DNA from 4 places in the Jejuibacter calystegiae genome. Region 3 is predicted to be linked to each of the others. Evidence: predicted binding sites of a transcription regulator. Region 3 holds the regulator's gene; each other region holds the start of a gene.
What was found. Region 3 encodes PhoB, which activates phosphate uptake and scavenging genes when phosphate is short. Its sites were predicted from a motif close to CTGTCATAAAACTGNCNNAT; they were not measured.

Region 1: a site for PhoB is predicted at 2,918-2,937, ahead of uvrB (excinuclease ABC subunit UvrB). Genes of this name have one in related genera too.
Region 2: a site for PhoB is predicted at 2,263-2,282, ahead of FEM41_RS17455 (PhoX family protein). Genes of this name have one in related genera too.
Region 4: a site for PhoB is predicted at 1,452-1,471, ahead of rpoH (RNA polymerase sigma factor RpoH). Genes of this name have one in related genera too.

The regions. Positions count from the first base shown of each region.
Region 1 covers NZ_CP040428.1:3,001,664-3,005,691, reverse strand. The annotation lists gene yvcK (uridine diphosphate-N-acetylglucosamine-binding protein YvcK) at 1-645, shown strand, start outside; gene uvrB (excinuclease ABC subunit UvrB) at 646-2,661, opposite strand; gene FEM41_RS13765 (ABC transporter ATP-binding protein) at 3,434-4,028, shown strand, end outside.
Region 2 covers NZ_CP040428.1:3,779,679-3,783,706, reverse strand. The annotation lists gene FEM41_RS17460 (Gfo/Idh/MocA family protein) at 1-58, shown strand, start outside; gene FEM41_RS17455 (PhoX family protein) at 255-2,213, opposite strand; gene ampC (class C beta-lactamase) at 2,363-3,490, shown strand; gene FEM41_RS17445 (autotransporter outer membrane beta-barrel domain-containing protein) at 3,707-4,028, shown strand, end outside.
Region 3 covers NZ_CP040428.1:2,337,535-2,341,562, forward strand. The annotation lists gene sbcC (exonuclease subunit SbcC) at 1-240, opposite strand, end outside; gene sbcD (exonuclease subunit SbcD) at 237-1,439, opposite strand; gene phoB (phosphate response regulator transcription factor PhoB) at 1,643-2,332, shown strand; gene phoR (phosphate regulon sensor histidine kinase PhoR) at 2,356-3,651, shown strand; gene brnQ (branched-chain amino acid transporter carrier protein BrnQ) at 4,002-4,028, shown strand, end outside.
Region 4 covers NZ_CP040428.1:830,893-834,920, reverse strand. The annotation lists gene ftsE (cell division ATP-binding protein FtsE) at 1-297, shown strand, start outside; gene ftsX (permease-like cell division protein FtsX) at 290-1,363, shown strand; gene rpoH (RNA polymerase sigma factor RpoH) at 1,630-2,487, shown strand; gene FEM41_RS03955 (SDR family oxidoreductase) at 2,554-3,297, opposite strand; gene FEM41_RS03950 (LysR family transcriptional regulator) at 3,423-4,028, opposite strand, start outside.

The DNA of each region.
Region 1 (4,028 bases), 660 kb from region 3:
AATGGCGAGCTTTCGGGCCATAATCTCGGAAATTTGATGTTAAAGGCGCTGGATCACCTGAGCGTGCGGCCGCTGGAAGCCATTAACCTGATTCGCAACCTGCTCAAGGTCGATGCTTTTCTGATCCCCATGTCCGAACAGCCGCTGGATCTGGCCGCTACCGACAGCGATGGTAATCTGGTATATGGCGAGGTGGATATCGACCAGCTCAGCGCGCCTCCGGCGGATTTGATGCTATCGCCAAAGGGCCAGACCACCCGCGAAGCCCTGCAGGCCATTGCCGACGCCGATCTGATCATTATGGGGCCCGGCAGCTTCTATACCAGCCTGATGCCCATTCTGCTGCTTGAAGATATGGCCCAGGCTCTGCGCCGAACCCCGGCACCGGTGGTGTTTATCGATAACCTGGGCGCGGAACACAGTCCCGCCGCCGATCTGGATCTGGGTCAACGGCTGGCGCTCATGGAGCGCCACGTGGGGAAACACTTTGTAGATGCGGTGGTGGCGCGCCCCGGCGTCAGCACCCAGGGCTGCGGCGACCGGACTATCATTGAGGAGCCGCTGGAGGCCAGCGACATCCCCTACCGCCACGATCGCCACCTGCTGCGCCTGGCGCTGGAAAAAGCGCTCCAGGCGCTGGGCTGATCAAGAAGCGGCGATAAACAGTTCGCGCAGCTGGTGAATCTGGTCGCGCAACGCCGCCGCCTCTTCGAACTCCAGATCCCGGGCGTGCTGCATCATCTGCTCTTCCAGTTGCTGAATCTTCTGCTGCAGCGCCTTCGGCGTCATCTCTGCCGCTTCCGGCGCTGCGGCCGCCCGACCGCGACCGCGTCCCTTCGCTTTGGTGCGCGCCAGCCCCTGGCCCAGCGCCAGAATATCCACCACCTTCTTGTTAAGCCCCTGGGGCACAATGCCGTGCTCTTCGTTATAGCGCTGCTGCTTCTCGCGACGGCGTTCGGTTTCGCCAATCGCCTTCGCCATGGAAGGAGTAATCTTATCGCCGTACAGAATCGCCTGGCCGTTAACGTTACGCGCAGCGCGGCCAATGGTCTGAATCAGGGAGCGTTCTGAACGCAGGAAGCCCTCTTTATCGGCATCAAGAATCGCCACCAGCGAGACTTCCGGCATATCCAGCCCCTCTCGCAGCAGGTTGATCCCCACCAGCACATCGAATTCGCCCAGTCGCAGGTCGCGAATAATCTCCATCCGCTCCACGGTATCGATATCCGAATGCAGATAGCGTACCCGCTCCCCGTGCTCTTCCAGATATTCGGTCAGGTCTTCCGCCATGCGTTTGGTCAGGGTGGTCACCAGCACCCGTTCGTTGCGTGCGGCACGTTGACGGATCTCCGACAGCAGATCGTCCACCTGAGTCGCTACCGGTCGGACCTCGATCATCGGATCCAGCAGGCCGGTAGGCCGCACCACCTGATCGATCACATCGCCGCCGGATTTTTCCATCTCGTAATTGCCCGGCGTCGCGGAAACGTAGATGGTCTGGGGCGCCAGCGCCTCGAACTCTTCAAACTTCAGCGGGCGGTTATCCAGCGCCGACGGCAGCCGAAAACCGTACTCTACCAGGGTCTCTTTACGCGCCCGGTCGCCGCGAAACATGCCGCCAATCTGGGGAATGGTCACGTGGGATTCATCCACCACCAGCAGTCCGTCTGCGGGCAGATAGTCGAACAGGGTCGGCGGCGGCTCGCCCGGGCCGCGCCCGGAAAGATAGCGTGAGTAGTTTTCGATGCCCGAGCAGTAGCCCAGCTCGTTCATCATCTCCAGATCGAACTGAGTACGCTGGCTCAGGCGCTGCTCTTCCAGCAGTTTATCGTTAGCCAGTAGCACTTTGCGGCGATCGGCCAGTTCGACTTTGATCTCTTCCATCGCCTGGATGATGCGCTCGCGCGGCGTCACATAGTGGGTTTTGGGGTAGATGGTGTAGCGCTGCACCGTGGACTCCACGTGGCCGGTCAGCGGATCGAACAGCGACAGCCGCTCCACTTCGTCATCGAACAGCTCCACCCGCAGCGCTATCTCGTCGGATTCCGCCGGGAAGATATCGATAACCTCGCCGCGCACCCGGAAGGTGCCGCGCTGGAACGCCTGATCGTTACGGGTGTATTGCAGCTCCGCCAGACGCCGCAGAATCGAACGCTGATCCACCAGCATCCCGACGGTCAGATGCAGCATCATCTTCAGGTAGAGGTCGGGATCGCCCAGACCATAGATAGCGGATACCGATGCCACCACCACCACATCGCGCCGCTCCAGCAGCGCTTTGGTGGCCGACAGTCGCATCTGCTCGATGTGCTCGTTCACAGAGGCATCTTTTTCAATAAAGGTATCGGAGCTGGGCACGTAAGCTTCGGGCTGATAGTAATCGTAATAAGAGACGAAATACTCCACCGCGTTTTCCGGGAAGAACTCCTTCATTTCGCCATACAGCTGCGCCGCCAGGGTTTTGTTCGGCGCCAGCACCATGGTGGGGCGCTGCAAATTCGCGATGACGTTGGCAATAGTGAAGGTTTTCCCCGAGCCGGTTACCCCCAGCAGAGTCTGGTGCGCCAGCCCGTCATCCAGCCCCTCGCAGAGGCGTTTAATGGCATCAGGCTGGTCGCCGGAAGGTTGGAAGGCGGAGTGGAGTTTTAACGCTTTGCTCATGGCGGGCTACCTGGTGGTGAAGAAGTGTGCAAGCCGGAGAGTAATTTTACTCGCCATGGCGGCTTTTGCCAATCACAATAGCTGGATGAAAACACAGTAACCTACCATTCATCACCCCTCTTCACACCGATTCACCGGTAAAAATCTGCCGTTTGGCCGCCGCATCGGATGATTTAACCTGGCGATTTCGGTTATCCCCAGAGAGCGGGTAAGTTTTAACATTTGTCAAGCAAGGCGATGAAAGTTTTATTTCCTGAGATGGCAGTTTTATGACAAGGATTGATTTTATTTAACTCGTTGAAATAAATTAATTTTTAAATAAAGGCGGCTTTGACACCAATTCAGGCGCGGACCGCGTCTTTTCTTGCTTACCGCAGGTTTTCTAACTCTAATGCACAAGGTTATCCACAGGAATAGTGGATAACTGCTCCAGGCCCACAGACCATGCCGTCTGTCCAAAAGCCCTGATTTGTGTGTGTCAGGCCGCAAAAAAAAGTTTTGCGCTTTTTTTTCTCTCTTAAACCGTCCGAGGCACATTCCAGTCTGGCACCATAAAGTCCCCTTTCTGCACCAAAAGGGCGAGCCCCCCGGCACCGGTGAAGTGCAGGCTGACGCCCCAGCCAGCAGAGTAAAACTCTGCATTGCAGCGTCTTATCCGTTTTTTTAGCGGGTGTCTGCTCTTTCCGCTCATTGAAATAGCTGGCAAGCGATTTGCAATGGTTCCTGATAGCCGCGCACGCGGTGGCCGATAACCCAGGCGGAGGAGTGAGCCATGTTGAGTGTACGCGCAGTGAATCAGTTTTACGGTGAGCGCCACGTATTATGGAATGTGGATCTGGAGCTGGCGCCGGGAGAGTGCACCTGTCTGTTAGGCGAGCCGGGCGCGGGTAAAACCACCCTGGCCAACTGTATCACCGGCCACCTGCCGGTACAGAGCGGCACCCTGCTCTGGCATGCCCCCGGTGGTCCGCCGGAGGATTTGCGTAATATGTCGGTCGCACGCAGGGCGGCACTGGGCATTGGCTACCTGCCCCAGGGTCGGCGGCTGTTTACTCAGCTTTCGGTCGAGGAGAATCTGCATATCGCGCACAGAGCGGTGAATACCGCTCCCCGCGCCATTCCGCCGCTGATCGACACCCTGTTTCCGGCGCTTTATGCCATCCGACATCTGCGCGCCAGCGCGCTGCCTGGTGTGCTGCAACAGCAGCTGTCGTTAGCTCTGGCGCTGGTCACTGCTCCACGGCTGCTGATTCTGGATGAGCCTCTGAGCGCACACCCGCAAACGCCGCTGGAAGAGATGGCGCTGCTGGTGAAACGGCTGGTTCAGGAGTTTGGAATGACGATTCTGATGGCCGAGTGCAGCCTGT
Region 2 (4,028 bases), 1.4 Mb from region 3:
GGTGGAAAATTGCGTGCGATCCGCCGATAGCGGCAGCGCCTGGGTGGAGTTTATCTGACAGCAGTGCCGCCCCGAAGGGCGGCACTCAGGTTGATGACAAAGAGGGAAAAAACGTGGTTTTTCCCTCTTTGTGGTTATCAGCCGAAAATCAATGAATTGATTTTCCTTGTTTATTTTTCTGGTGATTCAGGCCGAACGCGTTCGGCTCAGGTTTGTCATCCGTCTCAATGCCGCCCCGCAGGGCGGCATTAGCATCAGGTGCCGATCGGCCCGCCATCTTCCCGGGTAATCACCACGGTGGCCGAACGGGGTCGCCCGTTGGGTTGGGCATCCGGCCAGGTGGAGACCGCCTGGGGATTCGCAGGGTCTGAGACATCGCCGCCTTCACCAGGATGCTGAATATTGATAAACAGCGTGCGGTTATCCGGCGTAAAGGCGATGCCGGTAATTTCACAGCCCCGCGGGCCGGTCAGGAAACGCCGGTATTCATTGGTGCCGGGCACCGTCGCCACCATCTGGTTATTGCCCATTCCGGCATAGGCCTTCTGGTTAATGGTGGACGATGATACATCCGTCTGGATCCACAGCACGCCGCGATGGTCGAAGGAAAGACCGTCCGGACTGCCGAAGGCGGCGCCCTGCATGGTGCCTTTGGCGTTTTTATCGTCGGTGTCGGTACGGCCTGCCAGCACCAGAATATCCCACTGAAAGCGGGTAGAGGCCGGTGAATCGTCGGCTTCGGTCCAGTGCATGATATGACCAAACAGGTTTTTCGCCCGGGGATTGGCGGCATCGACCGGCGCTTTGCCTTCGGTGCCGCGATCGCTGTTGTTGGTCAGCGTACAGTAGACGCTGGCGCTGCGATTCGGATCGACGGCTACCCACTCCGGGCGATCCATTTTAGTGGCCCCCAGCAGGTCCGCCGCCAGTCGGGTTTTGATCAGCACTTCCGCCTGACTGGCAAAACCGTTGCTGCTATCAAGCCCATTTTTGCCATGGACCAGCGCCAGCCATTCGCCGCTGCCGTCGTCGTTAAAGCGGGCCACATACAGGGTGCCGGACTCCAGCAGCCGTATGTTGGATTCACGGTCTTGCGGGTTGTAGCGGCCGTCGGAAACGAATTTATAGATATATTCAAACTTCTGGTCGTCGCCCATATAGACCACCACCCGTCCGTCATCCGCCAGGGTTACCGTGGCCCCCTCATGCTTGAAGCGGCCCAGGGCGCTATGTTTACGTGGAGTAGAATCCGGCGAATAAGGATCAATTTCCACCACCCAGCCAAAACGGTTGGGTTCATTCGGGGTTTTATCGACGTTAAAGCGGTCGTCCACCTCGCTCCAGCGGTAAGATTCATCGCTGTCGCTAATGCCGTAGCGCTGTTCCAGCGCGTTGCGCTCGCCGTGTTTCACAAAAATATCCGACCAGTTCTCTTCGCAGGTCAGGTAAGTTCCCCAGGGGGTATGGCCGCAGGAGCAGTTCTGCATGGTGCCGAATACCGTTTCACCTGCCGGATCGGCGGCGGTCTTCATCAGCGTATGGTGGCGCGCCGGGCCGGAAAGCTGCATTGGCGTTCCCACGGTAATACGGCGGGCATATTCCGAAGGACGAACCACCGTCCAGTCGCCATCGCGTTTTTGCACCTCAATCACCGAAATCCCCATGGCGTTCTGACCTTTACGGGCTTTATCCAGTCGCCAGTCGGCCATGCCGTCGTGGAACAGCAGGCCGTTATCGATATATTCATGGTTCAGCGCCAGCAGTCCGTGTTCGGCATTATCAGAGCCGCGCGGCAGGCTGAACCAGGCCATTCCATCATGGTGCATGCCCGCCTGGGCCGCCTGTTCGGCGGTGGTATTGGTGGCATCAGGCTTAAAGGCGGGCAGATTATCGCGCAGTCCCACCGGATCGCCCCAGCGGTAAAAGGGACGGGCGACATAACCTTCGGGGACGATAACCCGGTCTTCCGTCGATACCGGAATACTGGCAAAACCCAGCGCAACGGCGTGGGCGAGCGGCGTTTTCGCGCCTGCGTTTTGCGGCATCAGGAGCGACGGCAGGGTAACGGCGGCGCCTGCCACCATTCCCATCTGTAAGAAGCGGCGGCGCGAAAGATATGCGCTGGCGACCTGGGAAAAGGCGCGATTATCGCTGGGGTTGCTAATCTCTTCCCGGTGCTCTTGTTTAAATACGGCGGTTAAGGGTCTGCTCATTATGGCTTCCTGTCTCAGTCACGTGACCAGGGAGCAGTGTAAGAGTCATTTGTTACAGTTTTATAACATTGCCTTCCGTGGTTGCATTATGTCCCGTCGGACTGAATGATGTGGGTGCCAACAAACAATAAAAAGGATTCTGGGTGATGATGCGTTTTATGATTTCCGGGCTTGTATTGTGCTGCGCGTCTGGCGCGATGGCCCAGCAGCACAATAGCGCTATTGATGCCGCTGTTAAGCCGGTAATGGCTAAATATCAGCTACCGGGCATGGCGATTGCCGTACTGCACAACGGTGAAACCCGCTTTTATAACTACGGCGTGGCCTCAAAGCAGAGCCAGACGCCGGTGACTGAACAGACACTGTTTGAGATCGGCTCCCTGAGCAAGACCTTTACCGCCGCGCTGGCCAGCTATGCGGTGGAGCAGGGCAAAATGGACTGGCGCGATCCGGTGAGCCACCGGATGCCGGAACTTAAGAATAGCGCCTTCGACCGGGTCACGCTGCTCAACCTGGCGACCCATACTTCCGGCCTGCCGCTGTTTGTGCCGGACAGCGTGCAGGATACTCCTCAACTGATGGCCTGGTATAAAGCCTGGCGGCTGCCTTCGCCCCCGGGCTCCCGCCGGGTTTACTCTAACCTGGGCATAGGGCTGTTGGGGATGATTAGCGCCCGACAGCTGGAATTACCCTTTAAACAGGCCATGGAGCAGCGGCTGTTACCCGCCATGGGGATGCATCACACCTGGATAGAGGTGCCCCAGGATAAGATGGGGGACTATGCCCAGGGATATAACAAGGAAGACCAGCCGGTTCGGGTGACGCCTGGACCGCTGGATGCCGAATCCTATGGGCTGAAATCCAGCTCCGCCGATCTGATCCGCTGGCTGGCCGTTAATATGGGCCAGCAGAAGGTGGATAACGACTGGCAGCAGGCGGTTTCCGCCACTCATCATGGGTATTTCCACACCCGGGATTTCACCCAGGCGATGATGTGGGAATACTACCCCTGGCCGGTGAATGCGGAAAAACTGGTGGCAGGCAATAGCGGTAAACGCATTCTTAACGGGATGCGCGCCAGCGCCATTACGCCGCCCAAAGTCGCCAGCGGTAGCACCTGGTATAATAAGACCGGCTCTACCAACGGTTTTTCTACCTATGCGGTGTTTATTCCGGCGGAAAATACTGCGGTGATTATGCTGGCTAATAAGTGGTTCCCGAATGACGATCGGGTGCAACTGGTCAGAGAAATTATCGGTCAGTTAACCGATAAATAACCCCTGTCCGAGGGGCCTTAACGGTCCCTTTTAAATAAATTATTTTGCTATTCCCACACTCTTTTCTATCCTCTAATAAGCCTTGTCTTATCGCGATAATACTTATTAATTCAGAATAACTCCCCGATGCGTGTGCATTATTAATTCTGCACGCCGAGGCTTATTGATGCCTGAAACCAGGCGCTTGCTTTATGACTCTGGTAAGGAAAATGGCTGATGACATATAAAAGAAGTGTTATGGCGCTACTGGTCAGCGCCGCGTTATATCCGACTGTGCAATCCGCTCAGGCGGCAACCCCGCTGTCATTACCGCTGGGCCATCTGGAGGAGCGCCTGACCATTACCGTGGGTGTGAACGGCGGGCCAGCCCAGAAGTATATTTTCGATACCGGATCCGATCAGTTTAATGCCGTGTTGAGTCAAGGTAATGCCTCACAAATGCCGCAACTGGATCAAGCCCAGGCGTACATTTATGGCGATGACGCATGGGGTGGTTACTGGTTACAGCACAAACGCGCCAGTACGCTGACCTATTATA
Region 3 (4,028 bases):
CAGACAGTCGGCGCAGTCCCGGGTCATCAGCTCATTCTGGGTCTGGGAGATACTGCTCAGGCGCGGCGTTTTGTGATACAGCGCCAGGCAGATAGCATCCAGCAGGGTGGTCTTCCCGGCGCCGGTGGGGCCGGTAATGGCAAACAGGCCGTTGCTGACGAAGGGCTCGGCGCTGAAATCAATTTTCCATTCGCCGCGCAGTGAGTTCAGATTGCGCAGGCGCAGGGTTAAAATTTTCATGCTTCATCCTCCTGATGCAGGGCTTCCTGGATTTGACCAAACAACAGGCGCAGCCGTGCTTCCCGTTCAGGCTCCAGCCCTTCCTGCGCCAGGCGGCGACTAAAGACATCGTCCACGCTCAGTTCGCTCAGGGTTTCTTTATGCTGGTTATCGATAGCCCGCTGGCGCTGTTCGCGGCTGCGGCGAATCAGTATCACCTCCAGCGGCAGATCTTCCGTCAACTGGCGGATGTGGCGCTGCATATCGTGCAGGTATTCGTCGGTGGTGACTTCAATATCCAGCCAGGTGACCGGTTGTTCAGGAGCGTCGCGCCAGATGCTGAGCTGCTGTTCAATCTCTGCCAGCGAGCCCTTGATTAGCGCCAGCGGTTGGGTGACGGGCACCGGTAGTGCTTTGATTTCGGTAAGAGCGGCGTCTTCAAAGCTGACCAGACTGACGCTCTTCTCTTTGCCGGTTTCGTCAAAGCTCAGGGCAATGGGAGATCCGCTGTAACGCACGTGTGCCATGCCGCCCACGCTCTGGGGGCGGTGGATATGGCCCAGGGCGATGTAGTCGGCAGGCGGAAAATTCTGGGCAGGAAAGGCGTCCAGGCTGCCGATATAGATATCGCGTACCGAATCGCTGGTGGTGACGCCGACGGCGGTCAGATGGCCGGTGGCGATAATGGGCAAATCGCGCTGGCCGCGTAGCGCCAGTGCCTTCTCGTGAACATGTTGATAGTGCTGGCTGATAGCCTCCAGCAACGAGAGCTGTTTGTCGCGGCCATCCTGCCCCGCCTGGCTCTGCAGCAGATCCCGCGGTCGCAAAAAAGGGATGGGACACAGAATGGCGCCGGGCGTGCCGTCGCGGCTTATGATCTCCAGCGGTTCATCGGTGGGGGTCGCCACCACGCAGGTGTTCAGACAGGCCAACAGTTCCCGGGACTCGTTCAGGGTGGCTACCGAATCATGGTTGCCCGCCAGAATATAGAGCGCGCAGCCGGTCTGCTGCAATCTGACCACAAAGCGGTTATACAGCTCGCGGGCGTAGCTGGGCGGCGAACCGGTATCGAAAATATCCCCCGCCACAATAATGGCGTCCGCCTGGTGATGTTCGGCCTGTGCCAGCAGCCAGTCGAGAAAGGCCTGATGTTCGGCAGCCCGGCTTTTGGTATAGAAATTCTGGCCGAGGTGCCAGTCAGAGGTGTGAATGATCCGCATAATCCCGGTTCCGGTGGCAAAAAAGCGTGAGGGGGATTATAAACAACCTGGAAGCCAGTGCGCCTCTTCTGTGACGGTATCCGTCATTAAAGGGTCATGTTTTTCATAAATCTGTCATAAAAGTGACGCATAATGGCGCGCATTACAAAATGGCAACCCGCACCCTCGCGACGAGGGCAAGAAAAAATCAGACAGGGCGAATGATGGCGCGACGTATTCTGGTGGTAGAAGATGAGGCTCCAATCCGTGAAATGGTCTGTTTCGTACTTGAGCAGAATGGTTTCCTGCCGCTTGAAGCGGAAGATTACGATGCCGCTGTGGCACGGCTTAACGAACCCTGGCCTGACTTGATCCTGCTGGACTGGATGCTGCCTGGCGGTTCCGGGCTTCAGTTGATTAAGCACCTGAAGCGCCAGCCGATGACCCGGGATATTCCGGTAGTGATGCTCACCGCCCGGGGCGAAGAAGAAGACCGGGTGCGCGGACTGGAAACCGGCGCCGATGACTACATCACCAAACCCTTCTCTCCAAAAGAGCTGGTGGCGCGAATTAAGGCCGTGATGCGACGCATTTCGCCCATGGCGGTAGAGGAGCCTATCGAAATTGAAGGGCTAAGCCTCGATCCCACTTCTCACCGGGTGATGAACGGCGAGCGTCCGCTCGATATGGGGCCTACCGAATTTAAGCTTCTGCACTTCTTTATGACGCACCCCGAGCGGGTCTACAGCCGCGAGCAGCTTCTGAATCAGGTCTGGGGCACCAATGTGTACGTCGAGGATAGAACGGTGGATGTGCATATTCGTCGCCTGCGTAAGGTGCTGGAAAACAGCGGCCACGATCGCATGGTTCAGACGGTACGCGGCACTGGTTACCGTTTTTCTACCCGTTATTAATCTGTGATTCAGGAGTAAGCCCTTTGCTGGAACGGCTGTCGTGGAAAAGACTGGCCTTTGAGCTGGTCCTGTGTTGTCTGCCAGCGCTGCTGCTTGGCGCGCTGGTGGGGCACCTGCCGTGGTTTTTACTGGCTGCCGTGACGGGGCTTTTGATTTGGCACTTCCATAATTTGCTGCGGCTCTCCTGGTGGCTATGGGTGGATCGCAGCATGACGCCGCCGCCAGGGCGCGGTAGCTGGGAACCGCTGCTTTATGGACTGCATCAGATGCAGATGCGTAACAGGAAGAGGCGCAATGAGCTGGGAAGCCTGATCAAGCGCTTTCGCAGCGGCGCCGAATCACTGCCGGATGCGGTGGTGTTGACCACTGAAGAGGGGGCGATCTTCTGGTGTAATGGCCTGGCGCAGCAGTTGCTTAACCTGCGCTGGCCCGACGATAACGGCCAGAATATCCTGAACTTGCTGCGCTATCCCGAATTTAGCGACTACCTGAAGTTACGCGACTTTTCCCGCCCATTGAATCTGGTGCTGAACAGCGGCCGACATCTTGAATTCCGCGTGATGTCCTATAGCGATCGTCAGTGGCTGATAGTGGCCAGAGATGTGACCCAGATGCATCAACTGGAAGGGGCGAGGCGTAACTTTTTCGCCAACGTCAGCCATGAACTGCGCACGCCTCTGACGGTGCTCCAGGGCTATCTGGAGATGCTGCGTGAAGGCGAAGCGGATGGCGCGTTGCGTGATAAAGCGCTGTTAACCATGGAAGAGCAGACGCAGCGGATGGGCAGCCTGGTACAACAGTTGCTGACGCTGTCGCGGATTGAAGCTTCGCCCACCCTGGATCTGAGTGAAAGCGTGGATATTCCGGATATGCTGCGTCAGGTGGAGCAGGCCGCCCGCTCGTTGGGGCCGGATCATCAGTTCACTTTCGAGGTGGAGCCCGCCCTGAAGATTCGTGGCAATAGTGAACAGTTGCGCAGCGCCGTCTCGAATCTGGTCTATAACGCCATTAACCATACTCCCGCCGGATCGCATATCGCAGTGTGCTGGCAGCGGACGCCGCAAGGCGCGCGCTTTAGCGTGAGTGACGACGGTCCGGGAATTGCGGCCCACCATCTGCCGCGTCTGACGGAGCGTTTCTATCGGGTGGATAAAGCCCGTTCGCGCCAGAGCGGCGGTAGCGGCCTGGGGCTGGCTATCGTTAAACACGCCCTGAGCCACCATGATACCCGGCTGGAAGTGGAAAGCGTTCCCGGGCTGGGCAGCTGCTTTTCGTTCCAGATACCCGTCCGGTTGATTGATAATCGCACGGAGGGTTAACTCTCCCTTCGCCGCAGGGAATTAATGCCTGCGGCTGTTCGCTTTTTATTCGAATGATAAACCGGACTAAAGTTGAAGAATTGGTGCATCTGTCTGGATGTAATTATATGTTTAGTATATTACTCTGGTTTCAGGATCGCTTCTTGCCTTCAAACGCTATAAGCGTTTTAATTGGCCCCCATTATCGTCAGACTGACCAGAATTGCGTGGTATATCGATAAACAATTCTTCGCCACGCTTGTTGAGAAGCGTTTCTCACTGTCATTTTCTGATTAGACCGCTTTTTCACCACCCCGACGTGGCGAAAAATTTGCTAAAATCAACACCACATCCACAGGCAACTCGAATTTATGACCCATCGTTTAACTTCGCGTGAC
Region 4 (4,028 bases), 1.5 Mb from region 3:
GTCGGGCTGCTCGACAAAGCGAAAAGTTTTCCTATTCAGCTTTCCGGTGGTGAACAACAGCGGGTGGGCATCGCCCGCGCCGTGGTGAATAAGCCCGCCGTGTTGCTGGCGGATGAACCGACCGGTAACCTGGACGGCGCCCTGTCGGAAGGCATTCTGCGCCTGTTCGAGGAGTTTAACCGCGTAGGGGTCACGGTGCTGATGGCGACCCACGACCTTGCGCTGATTTCACGGTGCCCGTATCGGGTGCTGAACCTGAGCGAAGGACATCTGCACGGAGGCGCCGCCGGTGAATAGACGCAAGCTGGTATCCAGGATCAAGCAATTTAACAGCCGGAACCCGCGCGGCGGGAAATCCTCCGGTCGACTGGGCGAACTGGGCCGCCTGGCGAAACAGCGGGTCAGTAGCGGCGGTAATCGTTCCTCCCAGCCAAGGCGCAAGGGCGTGAAGGGCGGCGTTAACGAACAGTTTCGCTATGCCTGGCAGGGAGCCCTGCAGGATCTGCGGGATAAACCCTTCGCCACCTTTCTGACAGTGATGGTGATTGCCATCTCCCTGACGCTGCCGAGCGTCTGCTACATGGTGTACAAAAACGTGAACCATGCGGCGACCCAGTATTATCCCTCTCCGCAAATCACCGTTTATATGGATAAGACGCTGGATGATAGCGCAGCCCAGCAGGTGGTGGCGCAGATTCAGAGCGAAGAGGGGGTAGAGAAGGTGAACTACCTCTCCAGAGACGAAGCCCTGGGGGAATTCCGTAACTGGTCCGGCTTTGGCGGCGCGCTGGATATGCTGGAAGAAAACCCGCTACCGGCCGTGGCGGTGGTGGAGCCGAAGGTAGACTTCCAGGGGACCGATTCGCTGAATACGCTACGTGACAGAATTTCCCGGGTTCAGGGAATTGATGAAGTGCGTATGGACGACAGCTGGTTTGCCCGGCTGGCGGCGCTGACCGGACTGGTGGGCCGCGTGGCGGCAATGATCGGCGTGCTGATGGTCGCCGCAGTGTTCCTGGTTATCGGCAACAGCGTGCGGTTGAGCATCTTCGCCCGCCGCGACACGATCAACGTGCAGAAGCTGATTGGCGCCACCGACGGCTTTATTCTGCGTCCCTTCCTGTACGGCGGGGCGCTGCTGGGCTTTAGCGGCGCTTTTCTGTCGTTGATTCTGTCAGAGGTGCTGGTGCTGCGGCTTTCGTCTGCCGTTAGCGAAGTGGCCCGGGTGTTTGGTACTAAGTTCGAACTCAGCGGCCTGTCATTCGACGAGTGTCTGCTGCTGCTACTGGTCTCCTCGATGATTGGTTGGGTGGCAGCCTGGCTTGCCACTGTGCAACATTTACGTCACTTTACCCCTGACTGATAAATCTCTGGTATACTCATTCCCTGCTTGCGAGATCCCGTCAGCAGGGAATGAGCAGTATGTTGACTCTTTCTACTCCCTGCCTGCGCTTTCATAGCATCGTCACATTTTTTTGATATTCTTATTCACAATTCGACATTGAACTTGTGGATAAAATCACTGTCTGATGTTACTGAAGCGCGTATGCTCGCAACAGCAAATGTCGCTCCGGAGCGGCGTTGCCTGATGGGGACGACGCGGAGTAAAAAAGAATTGTGAGGATTTGAATGACCAACGAGATGCAAAATTTAGCTTTAGCCCCGGTGGGTAACCTGGAGTCTTATATCCGGGCCGCCAATGCCTGGCCGATGTTGTCGGCTGAGGAAGAGCGGGCGCTTGCTGAAAGGCTGCATTACCAGGGCGATCTGGAAGCAGCTAAGAAGCTGATCCTGTCCCACCTGCGCTTTGTTGTTCATATCGCTCGTAACTATGCCGGCTATGGCCTGCCGCAGGCGGACCTGATCCAGGAAGGGAATATCGGCCTGATGAAAGCGGTGCGCCGCTTTAACCCGGAGGTCGGGGTGCGTCTGGTCTCTTTCGCCGTTCACTGGATCAAGGCGGAGATCCACGAGTATGTGCTGCGCAACTGGCGTATCGTTAAAGTGGCGACCACCAAAGCCCAGCGCAAGCTGTTCTTCAACCTGCGTAAAACCAAGCAGCGTCTTGGCTGGTTTAATCAGGACGAAGTCGAGATGGTGGCCAGGGAACTGGGCGTCAGCAGTAAGGACGTGCGTGAAATGGAGTCGCGAATGGCGGCCCAGGACATGACGTTCGATATGCCGTCCGACGATGATTCCCACGACGGCCAGCCGATGGCGCCGGTGCTCTTTTTGCAGGACAAAACCTCGAACTTTGCCGATGGCATTGAGGATGATAACTGGGAAGAGCACGCCGCGGATAAGCTCTCTGACGCGATGCAGGGTCTGGACGAGCGTAGCCAGCATATTATTCGCGCCCGCTGGCTCGATGAAGACAACAAGAGCACGCTGCAGGAACTGGCCGACTGCTACGGCGTTTCCGCCGAACGTGTGCGTCAGCTTGAAAAGAACGCGATGAAAAAGCTGCGAGCCGCGATCGAAGCCTGATAAAGCGCTCGCAGCTAACAAACCCCGACGTCTCCGGACGCCGGGGTTTTTTATTGGCAGGAGAAATCAGTACGGGCTTGCCGTTGGCCGCACGATGATTTCGCTGACATCGACATCGGGCGGTTGCGCAATGGCAAAGGCGATGGCGCGGGCGATAGCTTCTGCCGGCATCGCACCGGCACGGAACGACTTCATGGCCTCACGGGCGGAGGCATCGGTGATGGTATCCGCCAGTTCGGATTCGGTCACTCCCGGACTGATAACGCTAACGCGAATATTGCCGCCGACCTCCTGACGCAAACCTTCGGAAATAGCCATAACGGCAAACTTGGTGGCGGAATAGACCGCAGCCGTCGGTACTACGCTATGGCCGCCGATCGACGACAGGTTGATGACCTGCCCTGAGCCCTGGCTTTGCATGAGGGGAAGTGCCGCTGCGATACCGTGGAGCACGCCGCGGATGTTAACGTCGATCATCCTGTTCCACTCGTCGAGCTTGAGTGCCTCCAGCTTCGATAGTGGCATCACACCGGCATTGTTGATTATCACGTCGATACAGCCATAGCTTTCCCGCGCCGCGGCGACAAAGGCCTGCATCGATTCGATGTCGGTAACGTCCAGTTCGCGAAAGTCGGCTTCGCCGCCCGCTTCGCGAATCTCGCTTACCAGTTGTTCCAGGCGGTCGCCGCGCCGCGCGCCCAGCATTAATCTGGCCCCTGAACCGGCAAGATGGCGTGCCGTAGCTGCGCCAATACCGCTACTGGCTCCCGTTATCAGGACGACTTTGTTGGATATATCGTTCATGGTCATTCCTTCTGTTGATGGCGATCGGGCATGCGCCCTGTTCACGAAGAGCAGTCTATGGATTAAGTCAGCAAGAATAATCGGCGGGAAACTTCATAGATTATGAAGTCAGATGTATATAATCAGGCGTTTTACCTGACATGTTGCTTCAGGAAGTCGATGAATGCCCGCATGGCGGCCAGGTGGTGCCTCTGGCGCGGATAGCAGAAATAAAAGCCGTCGAACGGCGCGCACCAGGGTTCGAGCATGGTGACCAGACGCCCCTCGCGGATTAGCGGCGTCGCCCAGGCTTCAACGCTAAAGGCGATGCCAACGCCGTTGACGGCAGCGTCGAGCATCGCCCGGAGATCGTTGACGATCAAAGGGCCGTTAACCGCCACCCGGAACCAGCCACTATCGCGCTGAAACTCCCACTGATAAGGGTGTATCTGCCCTGGCCAGCGCCAGTTGATGCAGCGGTGTTGATGCAGTTCAGAAGGAGTGCGGGGTTTGCCGTACCTCGCCACATAGTCGGGCGAAGCCACTACGCAATGGCGCAACATCGGTCCCAGCGGGATTGCCACCATGTCCTGTTCGAGCAGTTCGCCAAGGCGAATAGCGCCATCGAATCCGGATTCGATCATATCCACCGGGTGGTCATCCAGCGTCAGATCCAGTTCAATTTCGGGACAGGTTTCGGCGAACGCCGCCAGTAACGGTTCGAGATAGAGTTGATAGCCAACGCGGAAGGTGTGAAG